Regions from separate parts of the Arthrobacter sp. J156 genome, predicted to be linked through region 2. Evidence: predicted binding sites of a transcription regulator. Region 2 holds the regulator's gene; each other region holds the start of a gene.
The links. Region 2 encodes HrcA, which represses chaperone genes, less so after heat shock. Its sites were predicted from a motif close to TTNGCACTCGNNNNNNNCGAGTGCNAA; they were not measured.

Region 1 (9,499 bases), 840 kb from region 2:
GCGCCACGCGGGGCTCGTGGAGCTCGGCGCCGTGCCGGTGACGGCCACGGAACTCGTGCGCCGCCTCGTGCGCAGCGGCCTGCGGGTCCCGGCCCGCCAGCGTCCCGAGAAGCTGGATCCGGTGCTGCTGGACCACTGGGAGCGGCTCCTGCCCGGCGGGAGCGGCGTCGGGGAACAACTGCTGGGACGCTGGGCCGAGCCCCACCGCCACTACCACGACCGCACCCACCTGATGTCCGTGCTGCGCGGCATCGAGCGGCTTGCCGGCGCCGGCGAGCCCGAGGGCCCCTTCCCGCGCGCCGTCCGGCTCGCGGCCTGGTTCCACGATGCCGTCTACGAGGGCGTCCCGGGCCGGGACGAGGAGGACTCGGCCGACCTGGCCGCGCAGCTGCTCGGCGGGGCCGGCCTTCCGGCGCGCGAGGTCGAGGAGACGGCGCGCCTCGTGCGTGCCACGGCCTCCCACCGGCCGGAGGCGGACGACGCCGCCGCCCGCCTGCTGTGCGACGCCGACCTCGAGGTCCTGGGGCGGGATCCGGCGGCCTACCTGCGCTATGCCGACGCCGTGCGCCGGGACTACGCCCACGTCGAGGACGCCGCGTTCCGCACCGGCCGGGCCGCCGTCCTGCGCACGCTCCTGGCGGCGCCCACCCTGTACTCCACGCCGAGCGCACGCCGGTGGTGGGAGTCCGCGGCGCGCCGGAACCTCGCCGACGAGCTCCGCCGCCTCGAGGCGCCGGCCGGCTGAAGGATTAAACGGCCGCGCCGCGGCCCCCGTGGAAGGGGACCGCGGCGCGGCACTGGTCTGCGCGGGGCGCGGACGGGCTAGAAGCCGCCCATGCCGCCCATCTCGTCGCCACCCGGGGCCGGAGCGGCCTTCTCCGGCTTGTCGGCGACGACGGCCTCGGTGGTGAGGAACAGGCCGGCGATCGACGCGGCGTTCTGCAGCGCGGAGCGCGTGACCTTCACCGGGTCGTTCACGCCGGCGGCGAGCAGGTCCTCGTAGACGCCGGTGGCGGCGTTGAGGCCGTGGCCGGCCTCGAGGCCCTTCACCTTGTCGGCGACGACGCCCGGCTCCAGGCCGGCGTTGAAGGCGATCTGCTTCAGCGGGGCCTCGATGGCGACCTTGACGATGTTCGCGCCCGTGGCCTCGTCGCCCTCGACGGCGAGCTTGGCGAAGGCACGCTCGCCGGCCTGGATGAGGGCCACACCGCCACCGGCGACGATGCCCTCCTCCACGGCGGCCTTGGCGTTGCGCACGGCGTCCTCGATGCGGTGCTTGCGCTCCTTGAGCTCGACCTCCGTCGCGGCACCGGCCTTGATGACGGCGACGCCGCCGGCCAGCTTGGCGAGGCGCTCCTGCAGCTTCTCGCGGTCGTAGTCGGAATCGGAGTTCTCGATCTCGGCGCGGATCTGGCTGACGCGGCCCGCGATCTCCTCGGCGTTGCCGGCACCCTCGACGATGGTGGTCTCGTCCTTGGTCACGACGACCTTGCGGGCCTGGCCCAGGAGGTCCAGGGTGGCGGTCTCGAGCTTGAGGCCGACCTCCTCGGAGATGACCTGGCCGCCCGTGAGGATGGCGATGTCGGCCAGCATGGCCTTGCGGCGGTCGCCGAAGCCCGGGGCCTTGACGGCGACGGACTTGAACAGGCCGCGGATCTTGTTCACGACGAGCGTGGCCAGGGCCTCGCCCTCGATGTCCTCGGCGATGATCAGCAGCGGCTTGCCGGACTGCATGACCTTCTCCAGGACCGCGACGAGGTCCTTCACGTTGGAGATCTTGGAGTTGACGATCAGGATGTACGGATCCTCGAGGACCGTCTCCTGGCGCTCGGCGTCGGTGACGAAGTAGGCCGAGATGTAGCCCTTGTCGAAGCGCATGCCCTCGGTGAGCTCGAGGTCCAGGCCGAAGGTGTTGGACTCCTCGACCGTGATGACGCCTTCCTTGCCGACCTTGTCCAGCGCCTCGGCGATGAGCTCGCCGATCTGGGTGTCTCCGGCGGAGATCGACGCGGTCGCGGCGATCTGCTCCTTGGTCTCGATCTCCTTGGCGGAGGAGAGCAGCTCGGCGGTGACGGCCTCGACGGCCTTCTCGATGCCGCGCTTGAGCGAGAGCGGATCGGCGCCGGCGGCGACGTTGCGGAGGCCTTCCTTGACGAGGGCCTGCGCGAGGACGGTGGCGGTGGTCGTGCCGTCGCCCGCGACGTCGTCGGTCTTCTTGGCGACCTCCTTCACGAGCTCCGCGCCGATCTTCTCGTACGGGTCCTCGAGCTCGATCTCCTTGGCGATGGAGACGCCGTCGTTGGTGATCGTGGGGGCGCCCCACTTCTTCTCCAGGACGACGTTGCGGCCGCGCGGGCCCAGGGTCACCTTCACGGCGTCGGCCAGGGTGTTCAGGCCGCGCTCGAGGCCGCGGCGTGCTTCCTCGTCAAATGCAATCAACTTGGCCATGGTGGCTTGTGGTCCTTTCGGGACGGTCATGCGTGTGGGTGGACCTGAGGCAGCGCCCGCGACGGACGGAGACCGGCTGGCGTCATCCGGACGCCGCCCCGTCTCCTCGCTGCGAAAGATCCGATGCTCACCCGAGGCGTCCGCGGTGCGGCGTGCGGCGGCTGGGCCGGCACAACACTTAGCAGTCGCGACGTCCGAGTGCTAAACCAATTATTGGCACTCTCCGCCGGAGAGTGCAAGCCCGTTGCGGCTTATCGTGGGAACCGGCGGCTACCGGCCGTAGTTGGAGCCGAGGACGGCGCTGATCTCCACGGGGATGTTCTCCGTCTGGAAGACCGTGGTGATCCCGAGGGCCGCCGCGACCTGCTCCGCGGTGGCCCGGGAGGAGTCCGTCCGGTAGTAGACGGCCGAGAAGCCCTCCTGCCGGACCCAGTTCGACGCGCTGACGCTCGTGAACCCCGCACCGCGCACCGTGGCGGCGCCGGAGGCGGCCAGGCCTCCGCGGCCGGAGCCGTTGTAGACGCCGACGGCCAGTGAGCGGTCCACGACGGACGGCGTCTCGGACGCCTCGTCCGTGGACTCGCCGGAGGGGTCGGCCGACTCGGAGCCCTCGTCGGAGGGATCGGCCGGGTCGGTGGATTCGTCCGCGGGCTCGCCGGTGGCGTCCGAGGGCCCGGGTTCCGCATCGGACGGATCGGCGGAGTCGGTGGGCCCGTCCCCGGCGCCGTTGCCCTCGTCCGTCGATTCGGCGGCGCCGGTGCTGCCGGGCGCGCTCGTGCCGGAGGCCGGGGGCGCGGCCTGCTGCCCCACGAACTGCGGCAGGATGGTGAAGGAGAAGACGCCGACGAGGAGCGCGAGGAGGCCGACGCCGAGGAGCAGCGCCAGGCCGGAACGCCCCGGGCGCGCACCGGCCACGTCGGCGCGGTGGACTCCCTGGCGTTCGGCGAATTCGGGAACCCTGTCGAACTCGTCGCTGGGGTACTTGCTCATGCCCGTCCTTGGTGGTCGTCGGTCCTCGGGGCTCCTAGGCCTCGGAGGCCAGCCTGCGCGCGCTCCGGGCCCGGTGCCGGGTTGAACGTAGTCTACGCAATCTCTTGACCAGCATCGGGTCGTGCGCGAGCGCGGCCTCGGTGTCGATCAGGGCGTTGAGCAACTGGTAGTAGTGGGTCGCCGAGAGGCCGAACAGCTCGGAGACGGCCTGCTCCTTGGCGCCGGCGTACTTCCACCACTGCCGCTCGAGGGCGAGCATGCGCTGTTCGCGCTCGTCGAGGGTGCTCGACTCGTCCAGCGTGAACTCGAGCTCGATCGCCTGCGCGGCCATGCTGCACCTCTCTCCCTGCGTCCGGTCCGGGCGCCCCGACGGGGCACTGCCCTCCATGGTAATGGCGAATCACATCGATGTCATTTGCCGCGCGGGCGGCCCGGGCCCACAGAATGGGAGCCATGACCCACACCCCCCAGGACCCTCCCCTGCCCCTCCCGGAGTGGCTGCCGCCCGGCCCGCCCGGCTCCTCCGCGGCGGACGAGGCGTTCGGCCTGGCCGCGGACTGGGAGGCCGCGCTCGCGCCCGTCGCGGACGAACTGCGGACGGTCCGCGGGCTCCTCGACGGGCGCCGGGCTGCCGGCGAGCAGGTCCTCCCGCCCGGGGGGCTCGTCCTGCGGGCCTTCTCCCGCCCCCTCGCCGGCGTCCGCGTCCTCATCGTGGGCCAGGACCCGTACCCGACGCCGGGCCACGCGATCGGCCTGTCCTTCGCGTGCGACCGCCACGTCCGCCCGCTGCCGCGCAGCCTCGCGAACATCTACCGGGAGCTGGAAGACGACGCCGGGGTCCCGGCCCCGGCGCACGGGGACCTGTCCGCGTGGGCGGACCAGGGCGTGCTGCTCCTGAACCGCGTGCTCACGGTCGCCGCGGGCGAGGCGGGGTCCCACCGGGGGCTGGGCTGGGAGCGGATCACCGACGCGGCCGTCGCCGCCCTCGCGGCGCGGGGTGGTCCGCTCGTGGCCGTCTTGTGGGGCCGGCAGGCCCAGGAGCTCGCTCCCCTGCTCGGTACGACGCCGGTGCTCGCCTCCGCGCATCCCTCGCCGCTGTCCGCGCGGCGGGGATTCTTCGGCTCGAAGCCGTTCACGCGGGCCAACGCCCTGCTCGCAGAGCAGGGCGCGGATCCCGTGGACTGGCGCCTGCCCGCGTAGTCCGTCCGCGGACCGCGCCGGCGGCGCCTCCCGAGGCGGCGCTCCGTGCCGGGCCCGGCCCGCGGTCGATCCAGCAGCTCAGCGGCGGCGGATGCGCCGGCGCTCGTGCGAGTTCCAGCCCTTGGTCAGCGGGCGGGCCACCGTGTCGCCGAGGACGACGCCGCCGGCGATCGCGAGGATGATCGTGAAGGCGTTGAACATGCCGATCAGGCCCGCGGACATGTCGGCCGCGTCGATCGTGATCCCGTACATGGCCCGGAAGATCATCAGGCCGGGGAGCAGGAACACGACCGCCGGGACGGCGACCACGAGTTGCGGGGCGCCCATGCGCAGGGCCACCCAGCGCCCGGCCGCGCCGACCACGGCGGCGGCGATGGCGGGCGTGAGCCGGTCGCCGACGCCGAGCGCCTGCACGCCGATCATCGCGAGGTAGCCGAGCAGCGCCACGCCCGCGGTCGGCAGCAGCAGGTTCCGCGCGGTCTGCTCGAACACCGCCCCGCAGAGCACCGCCGCCCCGACGAAGAGCACCAGGAGCCACCACGGATAGGCGACCCGGTCGATCTGCGTCACGTCGAGGTCCTCGACGCCGGCCATCGAGCCCAGGACCAGGGCGGTCATGATGCCGGAGATGATGGCGGCGTAGATCAGCAGGGCGGAGAAGAAACGGCCTGCCGCCGTGACGGGGAAGCCGTTGATGGCGTCCTGCACGGAGGAGACGAACCGCGACGACGGCAGCAGCAGCATGATCCCGCCGGCCACGACGATCGCCGGGGAGATGGGGACCTTGAACGCCCACAGCACCATGGCGATCGCGGTGATCACGAGCGAGCCGAACGCGATGGAGAAGAACTCCGGCACGCGCCACTTCGCCGTCGTCTTCATCGCCTGCGCCACGAGGCCGAACGACGCGAACGCCACGAGCGCGCCGACCCAGGAGCCGCCGATGAACATCACGAACATCGCCGAGAAGCCCCCGCCGGCGGCCGTGACCATCCAGCGCGGGAAGGGCTTGGGGCGCCGCGTGATGTCCTGCAGCCGGTCCACGGCCTGCTGCCGCGTCACGCCGCCCGCGACGATGTCGGAGACGAGCTGGTGCAGGAGCGCGAGCCCCGCGTAGTTGCTCGTCCAGGAACGGACGACGCGCAGGATGCTGATGGGCACCTGGTCCGCGGGGGCGTAGTTGAGGTGGATCGACTGGTTGGTGATGTCCACGTCGACGTTGCGCAGCCCGAGCGAGGCGGTGACGGCGATGATGCTCGTCTCCGCCTCGAGGGCGCCGGCGCCGTAGCGGAACATGGCCTCGGCGAGGTCGAGCGCGAACTCGAGCGTCTTGCGGGCGCTCGCGTCCTGAGCGCCGACCTGGATCGTGGGGTTGGCGTAGGGGCTGCCGACGAGCCGGTCCACGATCGAGAACGCCTGCGTCGGCGGGGCCTCGGTCTCCATGAGCCGGGCCAGCATGCGCCGCGCCCCGGGGGTGGGCCGCGGCCCCGTCCTCGGGGCCGCGTCGACCGGAACGGTGGGGGCGGTGCCGGTGCCGGGCCGGCGCGGGACCTGCCGGAGACGGCCGGTCTTGGGGCGCGCCTTGGGGGGACGGCCGGCGCGGCCCGCGCGCCCGGCGGCCGGCGCGTCGACGATCGGCAGGGCGGTCGAGACCGGTTCGGCCGTCTGCGCGGCGGCGCGGCGCGCGGCGTCGGGAAGGTTCGGGTCGCTCGGCGGGGCCGCCGAGAGGTCCACGGCGCCCGTCCCCCACTGGGCCGCGGCGAGGGCGGCGGCCTCCGCGGAGGCGGCTGCGGCGTCGTACTCCGCGTTCCCGGAATCCGGCCCCGGGGAAGCCGCTGCCTCGGCGCCGTCCCAATCGGGCTCCGTCTTGGACCGGTCGTCGGGCGAGCCGGGCAGCTCGGCGCTGCCGCCCGCCAGGACGGCGCCGCCCGCGGGGCGCGGCAGGGGCCGCTTCATCTCCGCCGTGGTGATCCGCGGCATCGAGACGGCGTGCGGATCCGGATCCGCCGCGGCGCCGTCGCCGTGCGTCTGACGGGGTGCGTCCGGGTGGGACACGAGCGCTCCTCCTCCGGTCCGTTGCGGGCGCTGGCTCACTCCACTGTACCGCCGGAAACCCGGCCGCCCCGGCCCGGTGATAGCCACCTCACACGAGCCCTCAACCGTTCGGTTGATCCGCGCCCGGCGGCCCCCTCATAGCGTCGAAAACGACGCTTCGACAACCACCGGAAAGGGCCCCATGACCACCCTCGAATCCACCGCCCCGCCCCGCGGGACCGGCTCGCCCCGGCCGCACGCGGCCCACGGCCCGGCGCGCTGGCTGCGCGTCCTCGTCCCCGCCGTGCTGATCGTGGCCTGGCTCGTCGTCCTGGCGCTCGGCGGCCGCGCCTTCGGCCAGGCCTCCGCGGTCTCGGTCAACGACCCTGCCGAGCACCTCCCGGCGAGCGCCGAGGCGACCCTCGTCCACGGGCTGCAGGACTCCTTCCGGGACGTCGACGCGCTGCCCGCCACGCTCGTCTTCCACGCCCCGGACGGGCTCGGGACGGACCAGCGCGCCGGCATCGCGGACGTCCTGGCGGGCGTGCAGGGGCTCGATGTCGTCCTGGAGGGCGCCGTGTCCCCCGCCCGGCCCAGCGAGGACGGGCTCGCCGCCGTGTCGTCGGTGCCGCTCGAGACGGCCGCCGCGGACGGCACGGAGCTCAAGCCGCGGGAGACGGTGGAGGCGCTGCGCGCGTTCCTCGCCGACCACCCCGTGGACGGCGTCCAGGTGTACGTGGCCGGGCCCGCGGGCCTGAGCGCCGACATCGGCGGCGCGTTCGCGGGGCTCGACGGGCTCCTGCTGCTCACGGCCCTCGGCGTGGTGCTGCTGATCCTCGTGGCCGTCTACCGCTCGCCGCTCCTGCCCCTCATGGTGCTGGGGACATCGGTCGCGGCGCTCACGGCGGCGATGGCGGTCGCTGTCGCTCTCGCCCGGGCCGACGTCCTGACCCTGAGCGGGCAGACGCAGGGCATCCTGATGATCCTCGTGGTCGGCGCGGCCACTGACTACGCCCTGCTCTACGTGGCGCGCTACCGTTCCGAGCTCGCCCGCCACGCGCGTGGCTGGGAGGCCACGAAGGCCGCCTGGCGGGCCGTGGTCGGCCCCGTCGCCGCCTCCGGCGGGACCGTCATCGCGGGGTTGCTGTGCCTCATGCTCTCCCAGCTGAACTCGCACCGCGCCATGGGCCCCGTCGCGGCGCTCGGGATCGGGTTCGCGATGCTCGCCGCGCTGACCCTGCTGCCGGCCCTGCTGCTGTGGGCAGGGCGCACCGCCTACTGGCCGCTCGTCCCGCGCCCGGACGCCGCGGCCGCGACCCGGGACGACGCCGGGGCCGCGCCTTCCGCCCTCGACGGCACCGCGCGCCGGGGGACCCCCGGGACCGGCACCCCGGCCGGAACCGGCACCGCGGCCGGAACCGGCACTGCGCCCGCGGCAGGCGGCGCCCGCCGGACGGCGGCCGGGCGCGGGCTGTGGGCCGGCGTCGCGCGGCTCGTGGCGCGCCGGCCGCGCACCGTGTGGATCGCGACCGCCCTCGTGCTGTTCGCGGGCTGCCTCGCCGTCCCGCAGTTCAAGGCCGACGGGATCGCCCAGACGGACTTCGTCATCGGCGCGACGGATTCTGCGGCGGGCCAACAGGTCCTCGCCGGACACTTCCCGGCCGGCACCGGCAGCCCGACGCTCGTCGTCGCGCCCGAGGACCTCGGCACGGGGGTGGGCTCCGCACTCGAGTCCGACCCCGGCGTCGCACTGGTCTCCGGCCCGCTCGAGGCCGACGGCCGGCTCCTGTTCACGGCCACCCTGCTCGACGCGCCCCAGTCCCCCGCCGCCGAGGCGACCGTCGAGCGGCTGCGCGACGCGTTCGACGCCCCGGCCTACGGCGGCGAGGTGCTCGTCGGCGGCGAGACCGCCGTCGCCCTGGACACGCGCGACGCCGCCGTGCAGGACCGGTGGACCATCATGCCGCTCGTGCTCGGCGTGATCGCGCTGATCCTCGTGGTGCTCCTGCGCTCGATCGTCGCCCCGCTGCTGCTCGTGGCCAGCACGGTGTTGTCCTTCGGCACGGCGATCGGCGTCTCCGCCCTCGTCTTCAACGGAATCCTCGGCTTCCCGGGGGCCGACGCCTCCGTGCCGCTCTACGCGTTCGTGTTCCTCGTGGCCCTCGGCGTGGACTACAACATCTTCCTGATGCACCGCGTCCGCGAGGAGGCGCGGACCCACGGGACGCGGCCCGGGATCCTGCGCGGGCTGCGCGCCACCGGCGGGGTCATCACGTCCGCGGGGCTCGTCCTCGCCGCGACGTTCGCGGCGCTCGGCGTGCTGCCGGTGCTGTTCCTGGTCCAGCTCGGGTTCATCGTGGCGTTCGGCGTGCTGCTGGACACGATCGTCGTCCGCAGCCTCCTGGTCCCCGCTCTCGGCTACGAGCTCGGCGACCGGCTGTGGTGGCCCGCGAAGCCGCTGGGCCGCGCCGGCTGAGCGGGGCGGGGCCCCGGCGTCGTCCTGTTCGGGAATAGTTCCGCGTAACCCGCAGTTATCCATGCAAACGCATACAAACCGGCGCTGGCCGGAGCATGGAAGGCAGGGAAGCGGCATGGGCGGAACACTGGAGCTCGGGGTCGAGACGTTCGGGGACATCACGGCCGGAGCCGACGGCACGCCGGAGAGCGACGCGCAGGTGCTGCGAGACGTCGTCGAACAAGGCGTCCTCGCCGACCAGGCGGGGCTCGACTTCTTCGGCGTCGGCGAACACCACCGTCCGGACTACGCCGTGTCCGCCCCCGAGGTGGTCCTGGGCGCGATCGCCTCGCGGACCTCGGCGATCAAGCT
Region 2 (9,389 bases):
CACCATCATCCCGGTCCTGAACAAGATCGACCTCCCCGCGGCCCAGCCGGAGAAGTACGCCGAGGAGCTCGCCAACCTCATCGGCGGAGATCCGGAGGACGTCCTGCGCGTCTCCGGCAAGACGGGCCAGGGCGTCGAGGCCCTGCTCGACCAGATCGTCCGCGATCTCCCCGCTCCCGTGGGCGACGCGGACGCCCCGGCACGGGCCATGATCTTCGACTCCGTCTACGACACCTACCGCGGAGTCGTCACCTACGTCCGCGTCGTCGACGGGCACTTGTCCCCGCGCGAGCGGATCCAGATGATGTCGACGCGGGCGAGCCACGAGCTCCTGGAGATCGGCGTCAGCTCGCCCGAGCCCACTCCGAGCCAGGGCCTCGGCGTCGGCGAGGTCGGCTACCTCATCACGGGTGTGAAGGACGTGCGCCAGTCCAAGGTCGGCGACACGGTCACCAACTTCGCGAAGCCGGCCACGCGGTCGCTCGGCGGCTACGAGGACCCCAAGCCCATGGTGTTCTCGGGGCTGTATCCGATCGACGGCTCCGACTACCCGGCACTGCGCGACGCCCTCGACAAGCTCCAGCTCAACGATGCGGCGCTCATCTACGAGCCGGAGACCTCCGTGGCCCTCGGCTTCGGCTTCCGCGTCGGCTTCCTCGGCCTGCTGCACCTGGAGATCACCCGGGAGCGCCTCGAGGCGGAATTCGGCCTCGACCTGATCTCCACGGCCCCGAACGTGGTCTACGAGGTCATGACCGAGGACAAGAAGATGACCACGGTGACCAATCCGAGCGAGTTCCCCTCGGGCAAGATCCTCGAGGTGCACGAGCCCATGGTCGCCGCGACGGTCCTGGCGCCCAGCGAGTTCGTCGGCTCCATCATGGAGTTGTGCCAGTCGCGGCGCGGCATCATGCGCGGGATGGACTACCTCTCCGAGGACCGCGTCGAGCTGCGCTACCACTTGCCGCTCGCCGAGATCGTCTTCGACTTCTTCGACGTGCTCAAGTCCAAGACCCGCGGCTACGCGTCGCTGGACTGGAAGGCCGACGGCGAACAGGTCGCCGACCTCGTCAAGGTGGACATCCTGCTCCAGGGCGAGCAGGTGGACGCGTTCAGCGCGATCACCCACAAGGACAAGGCCTACTCCTACGGCGTGATGATGACGGGAAAGCTGCGCGAGCTGATCCCGCGCCAGCAGTTCGAGGTCCCGATCCAGGCCGCGATCGGCTCGCGGATCATCGCCCGCGAATCGATCCGCGCGATCCGCAAGGACGTCCTCGCCAAGTGCTACGGCGGCGACATCTCCCGCAAGCGCAAGCTGCTCGAGAAGCAGAAGGAAGGCAAGAAGCGGATGAAGATGGTGGGCCGCGTCGAGGTCCCGCAGGAGGCCTTCATCGCCGCGTTGTCCTCCGGAGAGTCCAAGGACAAGGGCAAGAAGTAGCCGCGATGCCCTCGGCCCTTCCCCTCGGCGATCCCGCGCCGGCCGACGGACTGCTGCCGGCCGGCCCCGCCGATGGCGCCGCCGGCCGCCCGTTCTCCGTCTACGTCCACATCCCCTTCTGCACGGTCCGCTGCGGCTACTGCGACTTCAACACCTACACGGCCCAGGAGCTGGGGCACGGCTCGAGCCGCGAAAGCTATGCCGACGCCGTCGCGCGCGAACTGCGGTTCGGCGCCGGGGCCCTGCTCGCCTCGGGTGTCCCCGCCCGCCCGGCCGGGACGGTCTTCTTCGGCGGGGGCACCCCGACCCTGCTTCCCTCCGCCGACCTCGCCCGCGTCCTGGACGCCGTCCGGTCCGCGTGGGGCCTGGCCGCCGGCGCCGAGGTCACGACCGAGGCCAACCCCGATTCGGTGACGCCGGACTCGCTCGCCGAGCTGGCCCGGGCGGGGTTCACACGGGTCTCCTTCGGCATGCAGTCCGCCGTCCCCCACGTGCTGCGCACCCTGGACCGGACGCACCGGCCCGAGCGCGTCGGCCAGGCGGTGGGCTGGGCCCGGGACGCCAGCCTCGACGTCAGCGTCGACCTGATCTACGGCACGCCGGGGGAGTCCCTCGCCGATTGGCGCGCCTCCCTCGAGGCCGCGCTGTCCTACGATCCCGACCACGTCTCCGCCTACGCGCTCATCATCGAGGAGGGCACCAAGCTGGCCGCCCGGATCCGGCGCGGCGAGGTCCCCGACATCGACGACGACGACCACGCGGACAAGTACCTAATGGCCGACGAACTGCTCGGCGCCGCGGGCTACGAGTGGTACGAGGTGAGCAACTGGAGCCGCGGCGAGTCCAGCCGCTGCCGCCACAACCTGGCGTATTGGCAAGGGGCGGACTGGTGGGGCGCGGGCCCGGGCGCGCACTCGCACGTGGGCGGACTGCGCTGGTGGAACGTCAAGCACCCCGCCGCCTACCAGCAGCGCATCGACGCGGGCGTCTCGCCGGCGGCGGGCCGGGAGAGCCCGGACGACGACGCCCGGTATCTCGAACGCACGATGCTGCTGACCCGCATCCGCGAGGGCTTCGGGATCGCCGGGCTGCGGGAGGAGGGCCGCCGCGCGGTCGCCGGACTGATCGCGGACGGGCTCGTCGACGGCACCGCGGCCGTGCGGGGGCGCGTGGTGCCGACGCTGCAGGGCCGCTTGATGGCCGACGCCGTGGTGCGCCGGCTGCTCGACTTCTAGGCGCGGACGGCCCCGCCCTACTTGATGAGCCGCAGGTTGAAGGCGTAGCGGTAGGGGCGGCCGCGGTTGACCTCGATGCCCGCCACGACGCCGCTGACGGTGAGGAAGACCCAGATCGCGACGGCGACGACGGCGAAGAACCCGCCGACGACGGGCAGCAGGGTCAGCAGGTTCGCCAGGATCGCCGCGACCGTGGGCGGGAAGGTGAAGTTCAGCGCTTCCTTCGACTCCTGGGCGGCGAAGGGCCCGCGGTTGCGGTAGACGAAGTAGATGACGGCCGAGGGAATGCAGCCGAGGATGGCCCCGAAGTGCGCGATCGTGGCCCACTGGCGGTCCTCGGACGGCGTCAGCGGCAGGGGGGCCGGAGAGGACCCCTCGTAGCGGCGGCCGTCGCCGGATCCGTTGCGCGCCGTTTCGTCGAACCCTCGGGCCACTCGGTCATCCTCCGTTGATCGTGCCTGCCGCCGGGCAGGCTCCTGCGCTGGACAGTCTACCGCCGCGGGACGGACGATCCGCGCCGCGGCGCGCGGCCACGCCGCACGGCGTCCCCTCAGCTGCCGTCAGCCGTCAGGAAGTCGATGACCTCCTCGACGCGGCCCAGGAGGCTCGCCTCGAGGTCGGCGTAGCTCGTCACGCCTCCGAGCAGCCGGCGCCAGCCCTGGGCGACATCCGCCTGCGTGGCGTGCGGCCAGCCGAGCCCGCGCAGGATGCCGGTCTTCCAATCGGTCCCGCGCGGCACCACGGGCCAGGCGTCGATCCCCAGCACCGAGGGCCGGATGGCCTGCCAGACGTCGACGTAGGGGTGGCCGACGATCAGTACGTTGCCGCGCGCCCCGGGAACCGCCATGGCCTCGCGGGCGATCCGCTCCTCCTTGGATCCGGGGACGAGGTGGTCCACGAGGATGCCGAGCCGGCGGCCCGGACCGGGGGAGAAGCCGTGGACGGCGGCGGCCAGGTCGTCGACGCCGTGGAGGGGTTCGACGACGATGCCCTCCACCCGCAGGTCGTGCCCCCAGACCTTCTCCACGAGTTCGGCGTCGTGCTTGCCCTCGACCCAGACCCGGCTTGCCCGGGCGGTGCGGGCCCGGAGGTTCTCGACCCGCACGGATCCGGACGCCGTACGCGCCGGAGCCGCCGGCGCGGCGGTGGCCCGGGGGGCGGTGAGCTCGATGGGCTCTCCCTCGAGGAGGAAGCCGAATCCGGTGGGAAAGGACCGGCGGCGGCCCTTGCGGTCTTCCAGGACGACGACGCGCATCCCGCCGGAGCGTTCGACGGCGACGACCTCCCCGACCCAGCCGGACTGGACGTCCTCCAGGACCTGGCCGACGGCCACGGGAACCTGCCGCAAGGGGGCCTTCTTGGCCCCGGAGAGCTCCTGGGCGCCCCAACCGTACTCGAACACCGCGTCCACCCAGCCCTTCCGGTCCCGTCCGGAGCCGCCGGGTCGGCGGTTCCGCGCCCGCGCCGGGCGCTGACCATGCTAACAACCGGTGAAAGGTATTAGACTTAGCACTTGAACGTGTCGAGTGCCAGACCGTCGGCGGGCGCCGGCCCGCTTCCGCCACCGGACACGCGCAGCCCGCGCACGGCACCTGCTACCTGAGACCACGGAAGGACGCGATGTCGGAACCCAGACGCCTCGAAGTCCTCCGGGCGATCGTCGAGGACTACGTGCACTCGCGTGAGCCCGTGGGCTCGAAGGCCCTCGTGGAGCGCCACAGCCTCGGGGTCTCCGCGGCGACGGTGCGCAACGACATGGCCGCGCTCGAGGACGAGGGGCTCATCGTCGCCCCGCATACCTCCTCCGGCCGCATCCCCACGGAACAGGGCTACCGCCGCTTCGTGGACCGGATCGAGGACGTCCGGCCGCTCTCGCCGGCCGAGCGCCGGGCCATCCAGGCGCTCGTCGCGGGGGCCGACGACATCGACGAGGTGCTCGACCGCACCGTGCGGCTCCTGGCCCAGCTCACGCATCAGGTGGCGGTGCTGCAGGTCCCCGGTTACAGCGACGCGACGGTCCGCCACATCGAGCTCGTCGGACTCGGCCACGGGCGGGTGCTCGTGGTCCTGATCGGCTCGAGCGGCAAGGTCGAGCAGCGCGTCGTGGGCGTCGCTCCCGATCCCACGGAGGAGGACCTCGCCGTCGTCAAGGGCGTGATCATGACCCAGGCCTCGGGGCTGTCCCTCGACGGGCTCGGCGTCCTGCCGGCCGCCGTCGAACCGCTCCTGCCCGAGCCGCTGCGCCCGGCGGGCGCCGTGATCGCGGCGACGCTGGCGGCGCTGGGGGACTCCACCGTCGTGGACCGCATCCTCATGGCGGGTACCGCCAACCTGGCCCGGGCGACGGGCGACTTCCCGCTGACCATCACCCCCGTGCTCGAGGTCCTGGAGGAACAGGTCGTGCTCTTGCGGCTCTTCTCCGAGATGGAGCTCGACGCCCGCGGCATCGCGGTCCGGATCGGAAGCGAGAACCGCTACGGCGGGCTCGAGGAGACCTCCGTCATCGCCACGGGCTACGGCCCCGGCGAATCCGCCAAGATGGGCGTCCTCGGCCCCACCCGCATGGACTACGGCAGCTCGATGGCGGCCGTTCGGGCCGTCGCCCGCTACCTCTCACGCATCCTCGCCGGCTGACCGGCGGATGCCCACCGCTCCACCCCCCTTGGAAAGGACACAGCGACCACTGTGAGCAACCACTACGACGTACTCGGCGTCGCGCAGGACGCCACGACCGAGGAAATCAAGAAGGCCTACCGCAAGCTGGCCCGCAAGCTCCACCCGGACGTCAACCCGGGCGAGGACGCGGCGGAGCAGTTCAAGCTGGTCACGCGAGCCTACGAGGTCCTCTCTGATCCCGAGAAGCGCCGCAACTACGATGCGACGGGCAACGAGAACGGCAACGCCCAGGGCTTCGGCCAGGGAGCGGGCTTCGGCTTCAACGACATCTTCGAGCAGTTCTTCGGCGGCGGCCAGCAGGCCGGTCCGGCCTCGCGCACGAGCCGCGGGCGCGACGCCCTGATCACCGCCACGATCGATCTCAAGGACGCCGTGCAGGGGATCGTCTACCCACTCGAGATGGAGACCGCCGTGACGTGCGGCGTCTGCAACGGCAGCTGCTGCCAACCGGGCACCTCGCCCGAGACCTGCACGATCTGCCATGGCCGAGGCCAGATCCAGCGGCCCGTACGCTCCTTCCTCGGACAGATGATGACCCTCGAGACGTGCAGCGCCTGCCGCGGCTACGGGACCACGCTGCCCTCGCCGTGCAACGAGTGCATGGGCCAGGGCCGCGTCCGCGAGCGCGTCAGCAAGCAGCTGAAGGTGCCCGCCGGCGTCGCAACGGGTACGCGCATCCACCTGGCAGCGCAGGGCGAGGCGGGCCCGGGCGGCGGGCCCGCGGGCGACCTCTACGTCGAGATCGAGGTGCGCCGCCACGCCGTGTTCGAACGCGAGGGCAACGACCTGCACGCGACGCTCACGATCCCGATGACCGCGGCCGCGCTCGGCACGGACGTCACCCTGGAGACCTTCGACGGACCGCAGGAGGTCCGGATCGAGCCGGGGACGCAGGCGACGGAGACGCTCCGCCTGGCCCAGCTCGGGGTGCCGCGCCTGCGCGGCTCGGGCCGCGGTGACCTCATCGTCCACGTCCAGGTCGAGACCCCGACCCGCCTCGACGCCGAGCAGCGCGAACTGCTCGAGCGGCTCGCGTCGCTGCGCGGCGAGGAGGTCGCCGAAGGGCGGCTCGCCGAACGCGGCGGCGTCTTCTCACGGCTGCGCGACAAGCTGGGCCACCGCGGCTGATGAGCAACCAGGCCTTCCTCGTCGACGCCGGCACGCTGGACGAATCGGCGCCCGGATCCCTCGTGGACCTCACCGGGGACGAGGGACGGCACGCCGTCGCCGTCAAGCGGGTGCGCGCCGGCGAGGAGATCGACCTCGTCGACGGCTCCGGCACCCGGGCCTCGTGCCGCGTCGTCTCCACGGGCCAGTCCGTGCTCACGGCCGAGGTCCTCGCCGTGGGGACGGAGGAGCCACCCGCCGTGCGCACCGTGCTCGTCCAGGCCCTGGCCAAGGGCGACCGCGACCTGCAGGCCGTCGAGTCGGCCGTGGAGATCGGCGTCGACGCCGTGATCCCGTGGCAGGCCGAGCGCTGCGTCGTGCGCTGGAGCGGCGAGAAGGCCGCCAAGGGCCGGGCGAAGTGGGCCGCGACGGTGCGCGCGGCCGTCAAGCAGTCGCGCCGGGCCTGGGCCCCAGGGGTCTCCGGCGCCGCCACGACGGCCCAGCTCGCCTCGCTCCTTGAGCAGGGCCCGGCGGACGACGGCGGGGCCGGACCCCGCGCCCGGCTCGCCATCGTGCTGCACGAGGAGGCGGACGCCCCGCTCGCCGAGCTCGTCTCGCACTGGGTCGCCGGAGCCCCCGCGGGGGCGAAGGAGGTCATGTTGTTCGTCGGCCCCGAGGGCGGCATCGGCGACCGCGAGGTCGAGCGGCTCGTGTCCGCGGGGGCCGTGACCGCCTCGCTCGGCCCCAACGTGCTGCGGGCCTCGACGGCCGGTCCGGTCGGGCTCGTGCTCGTGCGCCACCTCGTGGACGCCGGCTGACGGGCCCCATCGCGGGTCGGGCCGGGGACGGATTCCGCGGCCGGGAGCCGTCAAACGGGGTCAGTCGGAGACGACGACGTGCTTGGTGTCCTCGCTGAGGCGCTCGTCGCTGCCCGCGTTCTGGCCCCACACCGAGACCTCGTAGTTGCCCGGACGCAGGTCCACGGCGAGCTCGAACTGGTCGTCGGGCAGCTGTCCCGCCCCGAGCGTCAGGCGGCCCGTCGAGACCACGTCCGCGGCGCCGTCGTCCGCCATCCTCCGCACTTCCCAGCGGGCACCGCCCGAGAACTCGGCGGACAGGCCCGTGATGACGACCCGGCCGGCAGTGCGCGCCGCGTCCTGTTGCGGGTCGATGATCCAGATCGGCGCCCGGAGGGAGGCGTCGCGCTCGAGCGGGCCGGAGAGCGGGACGTGCCCGAACGCCTCGTAGCCGGAGTGCCCGTCGACGACCACGACGACGCGGGGGGCGATGCTTCCGCTGAGCAGACCGGCATTGGCCGCGGCGGCCGTCGCGGTGTAGACGAGCTGCTGCACGGCGCGCTCGGCGAGCCCGGCGTCGAGCGGGCGGCGGAACGCGTCCGCCGAGAGGTCGACCGTGATCACGTTGTCCGCGTTGATGGACGTGCCGATCCGGGTCGCGGGGCTCCACAGGTTGAAGTAGTCCGGATCGCCCGGCTGCTGCTCGAGCATGTGCTTGAGGCTCGTCGTGATCGGGTCTCCCTGGTCCTCGGCCTGGATGTACTCGCGGTAGAGGTACACCGTCGAGTCCCGTTCGCCGAGCCAGTAGACGGGGGCGAGCCGGTGGCTCGCCAGCTTCTCCAGCGGGCTGCCCGATCCCGCCGAGGGAACGGCCGCGGAGGCGGCACTCGACGGGGCCGGCGGCATCGTCGAGGCGGCCCCCGACGACGTCCCGGAACACGCGGAGACCGCGCCCAGTCCGGCGACCAGCACGAGCACGGCCAGGCGTGACCTGGTGCGGCTGCTGCGGCTGGCATGGACCACGTCCGACCGTCCTTTCCGGGATCGAGGCTGGAGGATGCGCACGGGGCGCTCATCAAGCTTGGCACAGGCGGGACCACCCGCGTCCCCCGGAAGGGGGGATCCGGGCCCAAGTGTTGCAGGACCGATACTCCGCCGGATGGATGAAGCAGGGCCGCCGCGATGGCGCCAGCCCTCCGTTCCAGTAGGATGGAGGCGCGCCGCAAACGGCCGGGAAGGGCCCGGCCCGGATCCGTCGGCGCGGCACGAGGGAGGCCCCGCCGCACCCATGACCCAGGACCCCGATCGCACCACCGGCCCCGACGTGGAGGACTCCACGGGGGGCAGCATCGTCCGCTTCGGCTCCACCGAGGAAATGGTCGCGTCCCTCGGGGCCCACGACGAGGTCCTGCGGATCGTCCAGGGCGTCTACCCGGGCGCCGCGCTGCACGTGCGCGGCAACGAGCTCACCGTCTCCGGGGACCCGCAGCAGGCGGCCAAGGCGCGCCGCGTCATCGACGAGGCCCGGGGGCTCGCCTCGCGCGGCACCCGCGTCTCGGCCCATCTCGTGGAACAGCTCGTGCGGATGGTCGACGGCCGCACCGTCCCGGCCTCCGGGGCGGGCGAGGTCTTCGGGCTCAACATCCTCTCGGGCCGCGGGCGCAGCATCCGGCCCAAGACCGTGAACCAGAAGGCCTACGTCGACGCGATCGACGAGAACACCGTGATCTTCGGCATCGGCCCCGCCGGCACGGGCAAGACGTTCCTCGCGATGGCGAAGGCCGTCCAGGCGCTCCAGGCCAAGGAGGTCAGCCGGATCATCCTGACCCGGCCGGCCGTCGAGGCGGGGGAGAAGCTCGGCTTCCTCCCGGGCACCCTCACGGACAAGATCGACCCGTATCTGCGCCCGCTCTACGACGCCCTGCACGACATGATCGACCCCGAGTCGATCCCGCGCCTCATGGCGGCCGGCACCATCGAGGTCGCCCCGCTGGCCTACATGCGCGGCCGGACGCTCAACGACGCCTTCATCATCCTCGACGAGGCCCAGAACACCACGCCCGAGCAGATGAAGATGTTCCTGACCCGACTCGGCTTCGGCTCGAAGGTCGTCGTGACGGGCGACATCACGCA
Region 3 (9,499 bases), 1.8 Mb from region 2:
AACGCACCGTGAAACGCCTTCGGGCAACGGGAGAAGCGGGTGGACGCCCGCCGGCGTCCAGCGGGCCGAGGGAAACGGGCGACGCATGAGCCGCATCGCCGTCGCGGGAGCCACCGGCTACATCGGCGGCCGCCTCGTGCCTCGGCTGATCGAGGCCGGCCACGAGGTCCGCGTCCTCACCCGCCGCGCGGCCCGATTGCGCGACATCCCCTGGGCGGGGTCGGTCGAGGTGGTCGAGGGAAGCTGCGAGGAGCGGGAGGCGGCCGAACGCCTGTGCGCCGGTGTGGACACCCTCTACTACCTGGTGCATTCCATGGGCGGGCATCCGGACTTCGAAGACGCCGAGGAACGCTGTGCCCGCGTGATGGCCGAGGCCGCCCGGACCCGTGGCGTGGGGCGGATCGTCTACCTCTCGGGGCTGCATCCCGACGGGGAGCTCAGCCGGCACCTGCGCTCCCGGGTGCGCGTGGGAGAGCTCCTGTCCGCGTCGGGAGTCCCCACGGTGGTCCTCCAGGCGGGGCTCGTCATCGGATCCGGCTCGGCGAGCTTCGAGATGGTGCGGCACCTGACCGAAGTCCTGCCCGTCATGCCCGCGCCGCGGTGGGTGCTCAATCGCGTCCAGCCCATCGCCGTGCGCGACGCCCTGCACTACTTGTGCGCGTGCGCCTCGCTGCCTGCCGGAACCTCAGGGGCGTTCGACGTCGGAGGCCCGGAAGCGCACAGCTACGCCGACATGATGCGCCTCTACGCCGAGGCCGCGGGACTGCGGCGGCCCGCGATCCTCCCGCTCCCCGTCCTCACGCCATGGCTGGCCGCCCAATGGGTGAACCTCGTGACGCCGATCCCGCGCTCGCTCGCCGTTCCACTCGTCGGCTCCCTGCAACACGACTGCGTGGTGCGCGAACGGCGCATAGACCACCTCGTCCCGCGCCCCGCCGGCGGACTGACGCCCTACCGCCGGGCCGTGGAACTCGCCCTGGAGAAGATCGGCACCGACGCCGTGGAGACCTCGTGGGCCACCGCGCACGCCGTCGCCCAGCCCGCCGACCCGTTGCCCAGCGATCCTGACTGGGCCGGGCGCCCCGTCTACGTCGACGTCCGCGAGCTCGACGTCGACGCTCCCCCGGAAGCCGTGTTCGGCGTCGTCCAGGGAATCGGCGGAGGAAACGGCTGGTACTCGCTGCCGGGCGCCTGGGGCGTCCGCGGGCTGATCGACAAGCTCGCCGGCGGCGTGGGACTGCGGCGCGGCCGCCGCAGCAGCACGCGCCTCCTGCTCGGCGACGTCGTCGACTTCTGGCGCGTCGAGGAAGTGGAGCAGGACCGGCTCCTGCGGCTTCGCGCGGAGATGCGCGTCCCCGGAAACGCGTGGCTCGAGTTCACGATCGAACCGCGGGGATCCGGCAGCCTGTACCGCCAGCGGGCCGTCTTCTTCCCCCGCGGGCTCGCCGGGCGGCTCTACTGGTGGTCAGTGGCCCCGTTTCACGGCCACATCTTCGGGTCGATGATGCGCCGCATCACCGCCGCGGCCCTGCAGGCCGCCGGCACGGAAACCGCCCCCGGGCCGGAGCCGGCGGGCCGCTGAGGCTCCGGCGCGGCCCGGGCCGCCGGCATCACCCTTCCGGAGGGATCGCGATGGACTCCTCCCCGCAGACGAGCAGCAGCCCGGAAGCATCGCCTTCGAGGGCGCATGCGGCGGGATCGATCCGCGCCCCCTCCGTGAACGTCCCGCCGAGCGCGAGCATCCCCACCGCGGCCGCCGCGGTCAGGACGTAGGTGACGAGCATCCAGCCGTGGCCCGAGAGTCCGGCGTGGAACACGTAGCCGGGGTCGGGGGCAAGCGCTCCGTGCATCCAGAGCACGACATGCAGCAGCCCGCCGCCCGCCGCCACGCAGGCCGCGGCGACGCCCCAGGCCCGGCGCGCCCCGCCGTCGTTCCGTTCCATACGCCCCTCACTGCCGCCGGCCGTCCGCTGTACCTACCCATCATGCCCCCGGGATCCCCCTCCGGGTCGTCGTCGCGGAGGGATGCCGGGAGGGGCCGGCGGGCGGCGCCGACACGCGGGCGCCCGGCTCCCGCGGACCAGGAGGTCCGCCGGAACCGGGCGCGTCGGACCGGGCGGCGATGCGCCGCTCGGCAGGAGTGCGGCCTACTGCTCGGAGGCCTCCGAGCCGGCGAGCTCTCCGACCTCGGCGTGCTCGCCGGTCCGGACGGCGATCTTGCGCGGCTTGGCGCTCTCGCGGACCGGGATGACCACGGACAGCACGCCGTTCTCGTAGCGGGCGGTGATGTTCTCCGTGTCGACGCCCTGGCCGAGGTTGAGCTGGCGCAGGAAGCTGCCGCCGCGGCGTTCGCGGTTGAGCCATTTCACGCCCTCCGCGCCCGAGAGCGTGCGCTCGGCGCGGATGGTGAGCAGCTGGCCGTCGACGTCGATGTCCACGGAACCGGGGTCGATGCCCGGCAGGTCGGCGTCGAGGATGTAGCGGTCGCCCTGGCGGTAGAGGTCCATGGGCATCTCGCGCAGGCCCTGGCGGTTGTCGAGCAGCGCGCCGGCCATGCGGTCGAGTTCGCGGAACGGATCGAAGTTCGTAGCCATGTTGATCAACTCCTGTGGTGTGGCACCGTGCGTGCCATCGGCGGTTCGGTGGCGGATTCGGCCTCCGCCAGAGTTGAGCGTCATGCGCTCAACTTGTCTCGAATTTAGCACTCTACCCTCGAGAGTGCCAATAGTTTTCCGCCCCGTTCTCCCACGGCGAACCCGCCCCGTGCAACGATGGATCCATGCGCTCCGCACCCCTCTGGCTCAAGATCCTCGTCACCGTGACCGGGCTACTGGTCCTCGCGGCCTCGTTCACCGGACTGGCCGCGGGCTCGCCCCTGCCCACGATCGCCTTCATCGGCGCGGCGGGCCTCCTGGCCTACTTGGGGATCGACGAACTGCGCTCCCGCGGCGCCCGGGCGGCGCGCGCCCGCGATTCCGGGAACGACGCCGGACGGCCGGGTCCGGCGGACTGAGCGCCCTCGCGGGCCAGACGAATCCGGCCCCGTGCGTCCGTCGACGCGGCGCATCTCAACGACGGAGGGAACCACCGCCGCAGGCTTGTTGTCGGACGCGTCGGATAGATTCGCTTCACGTGACTGTCTCTTCGACGGAAGGAGCCAAGCTAGCCATGTTGTTGGCGTACCTCGACGAGTCGAGCCGAGGAGCGAAGGGGAATTTCTACTACGTCGGTCCCTTCTCGTCACCGAACATCAAGCCAGGTTCATCGAGGAACAGATGAACGGAATCGGCCAGCTGATTTCCGACCAGATCCCGGGATTCGATCCGACGACGGAGTTCCAAGCCACCGATGTCTTCCAAGGCCGTGGAGCGTGGAAGTCCGTCCCCATCCCGATCCGGACTCGAGCGTGCCGTTTGGCGGCCAAGGCACTGGGGGACTCAGGCGCGGATTTCTTCCTCCGCGGCGTCGACGTCCGCGCCCTGCGCCAACGCTACTCCGTGGCGCACGATCCCCACGTGCTCGCGGTGTGCCAGTCCCTCGAGTCCATGCAAGAGCACACCAGCTCAAAGGGCGGGAAGGGACCAAACGTCTTGGTGATCGCCGACGAACACCACACGGCGAAGGACAGCCGAACGCGCTTCGCCGGGCTACGCCGCGCGCCACTTAACGGGTTCACACGGCTGACGCTGTCCAACTTCCTCGACACCATCTACTTCGGCCCCTCGGACCACAGCCGGCTCTTGCAAGCGGCTGACCTTGCCACGTTCTTCTTGACTCGTATCCGCCATGAACAGCCGGAGCGGCATCCCGAGGCGATCAAGGCCCTGAACTCCATCCGTAAAGACCTCAAGAAGATCACTCGACGGGAGTACCTATGGTCGCCTTAAACTCGAAACCCCCGCGTGGGCGGGGGCTCGGATGGGCTGGAGGCGACGAATCGCGTCCTGCACCTACAACTATGCGGGCATCTTGATATGAGGCAAGACGCCCCTCCCGACCTCCTCGCCGACCCCGTCGTCGCGGCCCTCGCCCGCGCCGAGGAGACGGCGTGGTTCCGCGCGGAGCCGGCCCGCACCGGCGTCGTTCTCGCCGCATCGGGACTGGACCCGGCGATCGTCGAGGCGGCCCGCGCCCGCTTCCGCCGCTTCGCGCCGTGGTTCGCCGAGCGCTTCGCGGACACGGGTCCCACGCACGGCATCCTCGAGTCCCCTCTCCAGGGCGCGCCGCGGATGCAGGCCGCGCTCGGCCGGCGCCTGGGCCGCGGACTGCCGGGCCGGCTCTGGATCAAGCGCGACGACGCCCTGCCCGTGAGCGGCTCCATCAAGGCCCGCGGCGGCATCCACGAGGTCCTCGAGCTCGCCGAGCGCCTCGCCGCCGACGCGGGCGTCCTGCGCCCCGGCGACGACACCCGCGCGCTCACCACCCCGGCGGCGCGCGGGGTCCTCGCCCGGCACGGCATCGCCGTCGGATCCACCGGCAACCTGGGGCTCTCCATCGGCATCGCCGCCTCGGAGCTCGGCCTCGCCACCACCGTGCACATGTCCCACGACGCCCGCGCCTGGAAGAAGGAGCTCCTGCGCACCCGCGGGGTCGAGGTGATCGAGCACTCCGGCGACTTCACCGCCGCCGTCGCCGCCGGGCGCGCCGAGGCCACCGCGGATCCGTCCGTGCACTTCGTCGACGACGAGGCCTCGCTGAGCCTCTTCGCGGGCTACGCAGTGGCCGGCGCGCGTCTCGCGGCGCAGCTGCGGGCCCTGGAGTGCGACGTCGATGCCGACCACCCGCTGTTCGTGCACCTCCCGTGCGGGGTCGGCGGCGGGCCGGGCGGCGTCGCCTACGGGCTCAAGCTGGTCTTCGGCGACGACGTGCACTGCGTGTTCGCCGAGCCCACGCACGCGCCCTGCATGTCGCTCGGCGTCCGCACGGGGCTGCACGACCGGATCTCCGTGGCCGACATCGGCCTCGACGGGCGCACGGCCGCCGACGGGCTCGCCGTGGGGCGGCCCTCGCGGCTCGTCGGCGAGCGCGTCGGGGGGCTCATCGACGGCTTCGCGACCGTCTCCGACGAACGCCTCAAGGCGCTCGTCGCGCTCCTGCACGCCGAGGAGGGCATCGCCGTCGAACCGTCCGCGACGGCCGGCTTCCCCGGGCCGTGGCGCGTACTCGCGGACGCCGGTTACCGGGCGGCGTTCGGGCTCGACGACGCCCGGATGGCCCGCGCGAACCACGTGGTCTGGTCCACGGGCGGCTCCATGGTCCCGCCGGCCGAGCGCGAGGCCTACCTGGCCGAGGGCCGGCAGCTCCTGGACGCGATCGACTGGGCGTAGCCTCCCAAGCGTCGGGACGCCACGCGGGGTGTTCTCTCCGCCGCGTCGGTGGGATCATGGCGGCAGGGTGGATCAGCGGAAACCCCCGGGGGATGTATCACCGCGGTCCCGGGGCCCTCCTAGGTATCAGGAACCACCTGAGAGGACCGTCATGACCGAACGCCTGAAAACCGCCGGCAACCCGTTCCCGCAGCTCGATCCGCTCGTCGCCGCGGCCTGGAACGCCCGCGTGGCGGTGGCGCCCGGCGGCTCCGCGACCGTCTACGTCGCGCACGCGCTGCTCCTGCACGCCCCCGCCGGAGACTCGCCCGGCCGCATCGACGCCATCAACGAGGTCGCCGGCAAGCTCGGGATCAAGGTCGAGCCGACGCCGCTCGGCGTTCCGTCCCGGCGCCGCGATCCCGGCCGCACGCCCAGCGGCGGGACCGGCGATCCCGCCACCGCCGCCGACCCCCTCGCCTCGCTCGGGCCCGCAACCGAGACCTCGCGCCTGCTCCTGCACGCCGAGGAGGACGACGCCGACGCCTGGCGCCTGCTCGCGGCCCTGCGTCGCGCCGGGGTCGCCGACGGCGTCTCGCTCGACCACCTCATGACGGCCGTCCCCTACTACGCGGGCATGGGCGAGCCCGGCGCGGACGCGTCGGGAGGCCCTGACTGGACGGGCGTGCCGTACTACGCCGGGGTGCCCTACTACGCGGGCGTCGGCTCGCCGTCCACGGGATACGCCTCACCGGGCCTCGGCGGGCGCACGCCGGTCGCCGTCGTCCTGCCGGACCCGGCGGCGAACGCCCCGCGGTTCAAGCGGGCCCCGGTCGTCGTGGTCCCGGACACGGGGCTCGAGGACCATCCCTGGTTCCGCGACCCGGCCTCCGCCACCGCCGAGGTCTATGCGGACGGGCAGCTGCTGGGCCGCCACGGCACGGTCCCGGGATCCGCGGTCCCCGAGCCGGTGCGCAACCCGCTCGACGGGATGCTGCTCCCGTTCGCCGGGCACGGCACGTTCATCGCGGGCCTGGTCCGCCAGCTCTGCCCGGCGGCGCGGATCCTCGGCATCCCGGTCATGACCGACGACGGCGTGGTCGCCGAATCCTGCCTCATCGCCACCCTCGAATCGCTGCGCACGCGCCAGATCGACGCCCTCGCCGCGGGCAACGCCGAAGACCTCGTCGACGTCCTCAGCTTGTCCCTGGGCTACTACCACGAGGAGCCGCGGGACCGGCTCGCGGACGCCCCGCTGCGCGCCCTGCTCGAGGACCTCGGCCGGCTCGGCGTCCTCGTGGTCGCCGCTGCCGGGAACAACTCCACGACGGCGCCGATGTTCCCGGCGGGGTTCTGCGACGGCCCCGCCGACCCGGCGCTCGCGCCCCTCGTCGGCGTCGGGGCGCTTAATCCGGACGGCTCGGTGGCGTACTTCAGCAACGCGGGCGCGTGGGTGGCGTGCCACCGGCCGGGTGCCGCCCTGGTCTCCACGATGCCCGTCCACCTGCGCGGCCACTTGCAGATGTCGGCGGCGCTGCGGGAGGTGGAACCACGCCGGGCCACACTGGATCCGGACGACTTCTCCGGCGGCTTCGGCGTCTGGAGCGGCACGTCCTTCGCGGCCCCCGTGCTCGCCGCCGAGCTGGCCGCCGGGCTGCTCGACTCCACGGCCGTCGACGTCGCCGCCCGCCTGGACCGGGCCTGGGACGCCCTCGCCCACACGCTGGACTGGGAGAGGCCATGACCGCCACCACGAGCCTCGTCGAGGAGGCCGCGGAGCTGTTCGCGGCGTTCCAGGACGGCCGCCGCGGGCGGATCGAGCCGCTCGTTCGGCTGCTGAACCCCACCTTGTGGCACGTGGCGCGCGCGTGCGGGCTCGAGCGCGCCGACGCGGAGGACGTCGTGCAGACGGCGTGGCTGCGGCTCGTGGACAAGGCGGACACCGTGCGGGATCCGCGCACCGTGCTCGCGTGGCTCGGCACTACCGTGCGCCGCGAGGCGTGGCGGATCAGCCGCGAGCGCCGCCGCTCCCTGCCGTGGGAGGACGCGGACGACGACGGGGCGGTCCGCCGCGGGCCGGACCCCGGGGATCCGGCGCCGGGTCCCGCGGAGGCGCTGCTGCGCCACGAGGCGCAACGCGTCCTCTGGACGCACGTGTCCCGCCTGACGCCGCGCTGCCAGGCCATCCTGCGGGTGGTGAGCCGTGGCGGCCCGCCCGACTACGCGTCCCTGTCCGAGGCACTCGGCATCCCCGTCGGGTCGATCGGCCCGACCCGCGGCCGCTGCCTCGCGGCGCTGCGCGCCTCACTCGCCGCCGATCCCTCCTGGAGCCCCTCATGAACGAGCACGATTCCCCCCTCGACGCCGTCGACGCGGCCCTGCTCCAGGACATCGCCCGGCTCTACGACGCCGCCGACCCGCCCCCGGCGTCCCTCGACGACGACGTGGTCTTCGCGGTCTCGCTCGCGGCCGTCGACGCCGAGATCGCCACGCTCCTGGACGGGGCGCACCTGGCGCTGCGGGCCGGGGAGGCCAGCCCCACGGACACGGTGACGTTCACGAGCTCGGCACTGCAGCTCATGCTGCGCACGGCGGAGGACGACGCCGGGGCGTTGCGGATCGACGGCTGGGTCACCGGGGGCGGCATCGACGTCGCGCTCATCTCCGGCACCACGGCGCACTGGACCACGTCCGACGCCCACGGCCGGCTGGTCTGGCGGGACGTGCCCCGCGGGCCGCTGCGGTTCCTGCTCCACCCCGCCGAACCGGGCGGCAAGCCCGTGATGACGCCGGTGATCGAGTTCTGAGATGCCCTCCACCGACCCGCTGGCCGCCGCCGACGAGGCGTACCAGGCCGCGCGGGCGGCGATCGCCCAGTACCGGCTGCCCCAGGCCCGCGCACACCTGGACGAGGCGCGCAGCAGGCTGCGCCAATCCTGGCCTCCGGCGGGCGCGGGGCCGCTGACCGGTTCCGGCCGCGGGCCCGGCGGCGGCGTCGGCAGGAGCGCCGGCGGCGGAAGGCGCGGGGCCGGCCGGGACGACGAGATCGGCGGAGCCGGAGATCAGGCCCTGGCCGCGCGCGAGCTCGGCTGGCGCATCCGGCTGACCGAATCGTGGCTCACGTGCGACGAAGAAGGGCTGCCCGCCGCGCTGGCGGCGATCCGCGCCGTGAGCGCCGAGGCGGCCGCCGCCGGCAGCGACGGTGTCCGCGCGCTCGCCCACATCCAATCCGGCGTCCTGCTGGCCCGCGCCGGGGACTTCGACGCGGCACTCGGCCAGCTGCGCCCCGCCGTCGGACTCTCCGGATCCCTGCCCGTCGACGACCGCGTGCGGCTCCTGCTCAACAAGGGGACGATCGGCTCCCGCACCGGATCCCTCGCCGAGGCGGCCGACGATCTCCGGGAGGCCGCCCGGCTCTCCGACGCCCTGCCCGCCTACCGTTTTATGGCCCTCCACAACCTGGGCTTCGTCGAGTACCTGCGCGGCGACCTGCCGGCGGCCCTGCGCATCATGGCGGAGGCGGACGGGCTGGACGTCGAGGTCGACCGCTCCGTCGCGCGCCACGACCGTGCCCGCGTGCTGATGGAGGCCGGGCTTGTCGAGGACGCCGCACCGCTGATCGAGCAGGCGGTCGGCGAACTGCGGGACGCCGGGCTGGCCGCGGAATGCGGCGAGGCCCGGCTGGACCAGGCGCGCTGCGCGGTGCTGGCCGGCCGCCCCGCCGATGCCGTCCGGCTCGCCGCCGCCGTCGTGGCCGAGTCCACCGAGCGCGGCGAGGACGCCCGCGCCCAGGAGGCGGAGGCCGTCCGGCTCGAGGCCCTGCTCCTGGGCTCCGGTCCCGTCGAGTCCATGGATCCGGCCCTGCTCGCCGACCAGGCCACCGCCCTCGCCGCGGCGGCGCGCCACGCCGGCAGGCCGTGGCTCGCCGACCGGGCCATCGCGCTGGCCCTCATCGCCACGGGCCGCGCCGCCTCCGGTGCGGACGGGCCAGGCAACCCCGCCGGCTTCACCGCTTCGGCGCCCGAGCCACCCCGTGCCCTCGTCGCGGCGCGGCACCCGGGCGGGGCCCCGGCGTCGGACTCCCCCGCCCTGCCGGCCGACGCCCGGGCGCGCTTGCGGCGGATGCGCGCCTCGCCGTACCTCTCGACGCGGATTCTGGCCGTGCTCGCCCAGCTCGCGACGGCGCAGGATCC

Region 1: the regulator HrcA is predicted to act here: its motif matches at 2,627-2,653, upstream of groL (chaperonin GroEL).
Region 3: the regulator HrcA is predicted to act here: its motif matches at 2,699-2,725, upstream of AC0QR5_RS11440 (Hsp20/alpha crystallin family protein).

What each region holds. Positions count from the first base shown of each region.
Region 1 is NZ_CM149650.1:3,472,960-3,482,458, reverse strand. Features, by position in the region: gene AC0QR5_RS16100 (DUF4031 domain-containing protein) at 1-745, shown strand, start outside; gene groL (chaperonin GroEL) at 823-2,448, opposite strand; gene AC0QR5_RS16090 (LytR C-terminal domain-containing protein) at 2,719-3,438, opposite strand; gene AC0QR5_RS16085 (DUF3263 domain-containing protein) at 3,473-3,769, opposite strand; gene AC0QR5_RS16080 (uracil-DNA glycosylase) at 3,892-4,638, shown strand; gene AC0QR5_RS16075 (threonine/serine exporter family protein) at 4,717-6,693, opposite strand; gene AC0QR5_RS16070 (MMPL family transporter) at 6,875-9,148, shown strand; gene AC0QR5_RS16065 (LLM class flavin-dependent oxidoreductase) at 9,264-9,499, shown strand, end outside.
Region 2 is NZ_CM149650.1:692,866-702,254, reverse strand. Features, by position in the region: gene lepA (translation elongation factor 4) at 1-1,441, shown strand, start outside; gene hemW (radical SAM family heme chaperone HemW) at 1,447-2,676, shown strand; gene AC0QR5_RS03290 (DUF4870 domain-containing protein) at 2,694-3,110, opposite strand; gene AC0QR5_RS03285 (DUF3097 family protein) at 3,227-4,078, opposite strand; gene hrcA (heat-inducible transcriptional repressor HrcA) at 4,297-5,310, shown strand; gene dnaJ (molecular chaperone DnaJ) at 5,362-6,480, shown strand; gene AC0QR5_RS03270 (16S rRNA (uracil(1498)-N(3))-methyltransferase) at 6,480-7,277, shown strand; gene AC0QR5_RS03265 (GerMN domain-containing protein) at 7,338-8,279, opposite strand; gene AC0QR5_RS03260 (PhoH family protein) at 8,545-9,389, shown strand, end outside.
Region 3 is NZ_CM149650.1:2,497,049-2,506,547, forward strand. Features, by position in the region: gene AC0QR5_RS11425 (TspO/MBR family protein) at 1-89, shown strand, start outside; gene AC0QR5_RS11430 (SDR family oxidoreductase) at 86-1,582, shown strand; gene AC0QR5_RS11435 (hypothetical protein) at 1,611-1,943, opposite strand; gene AC0QR5_RS11440 (Hsp20/alpha crystallin family protein) at 2,148-2,594, opposite strand; gene AC0QR5_RS11445 (hypothetical protein) at 2,780-3,013, shown strand; gene AC0QR5_RS11450 (DUF3800 domain-containing protein) at 3,276-3,887, shown strand; gene AC0QR5_RS11455 (D-serine ammonia-lyase) at 3,975-5,327, shown strand; gene AC0QR5_RS11460 (S8/S53 family peptidase) at 5,479-7,050, shown strand; gene AC0QR5_RS11465 (RNA polymerase sigma factor) at 7,047-7,646, shown strand; gene AC0QR5_RS11470 (hypothetical protein) at 7,643-8,113, shown strand; gene AC0QR5_RS11475 (CHAT domain-containing protein) at 8,115-9,499, shown strand, end outside.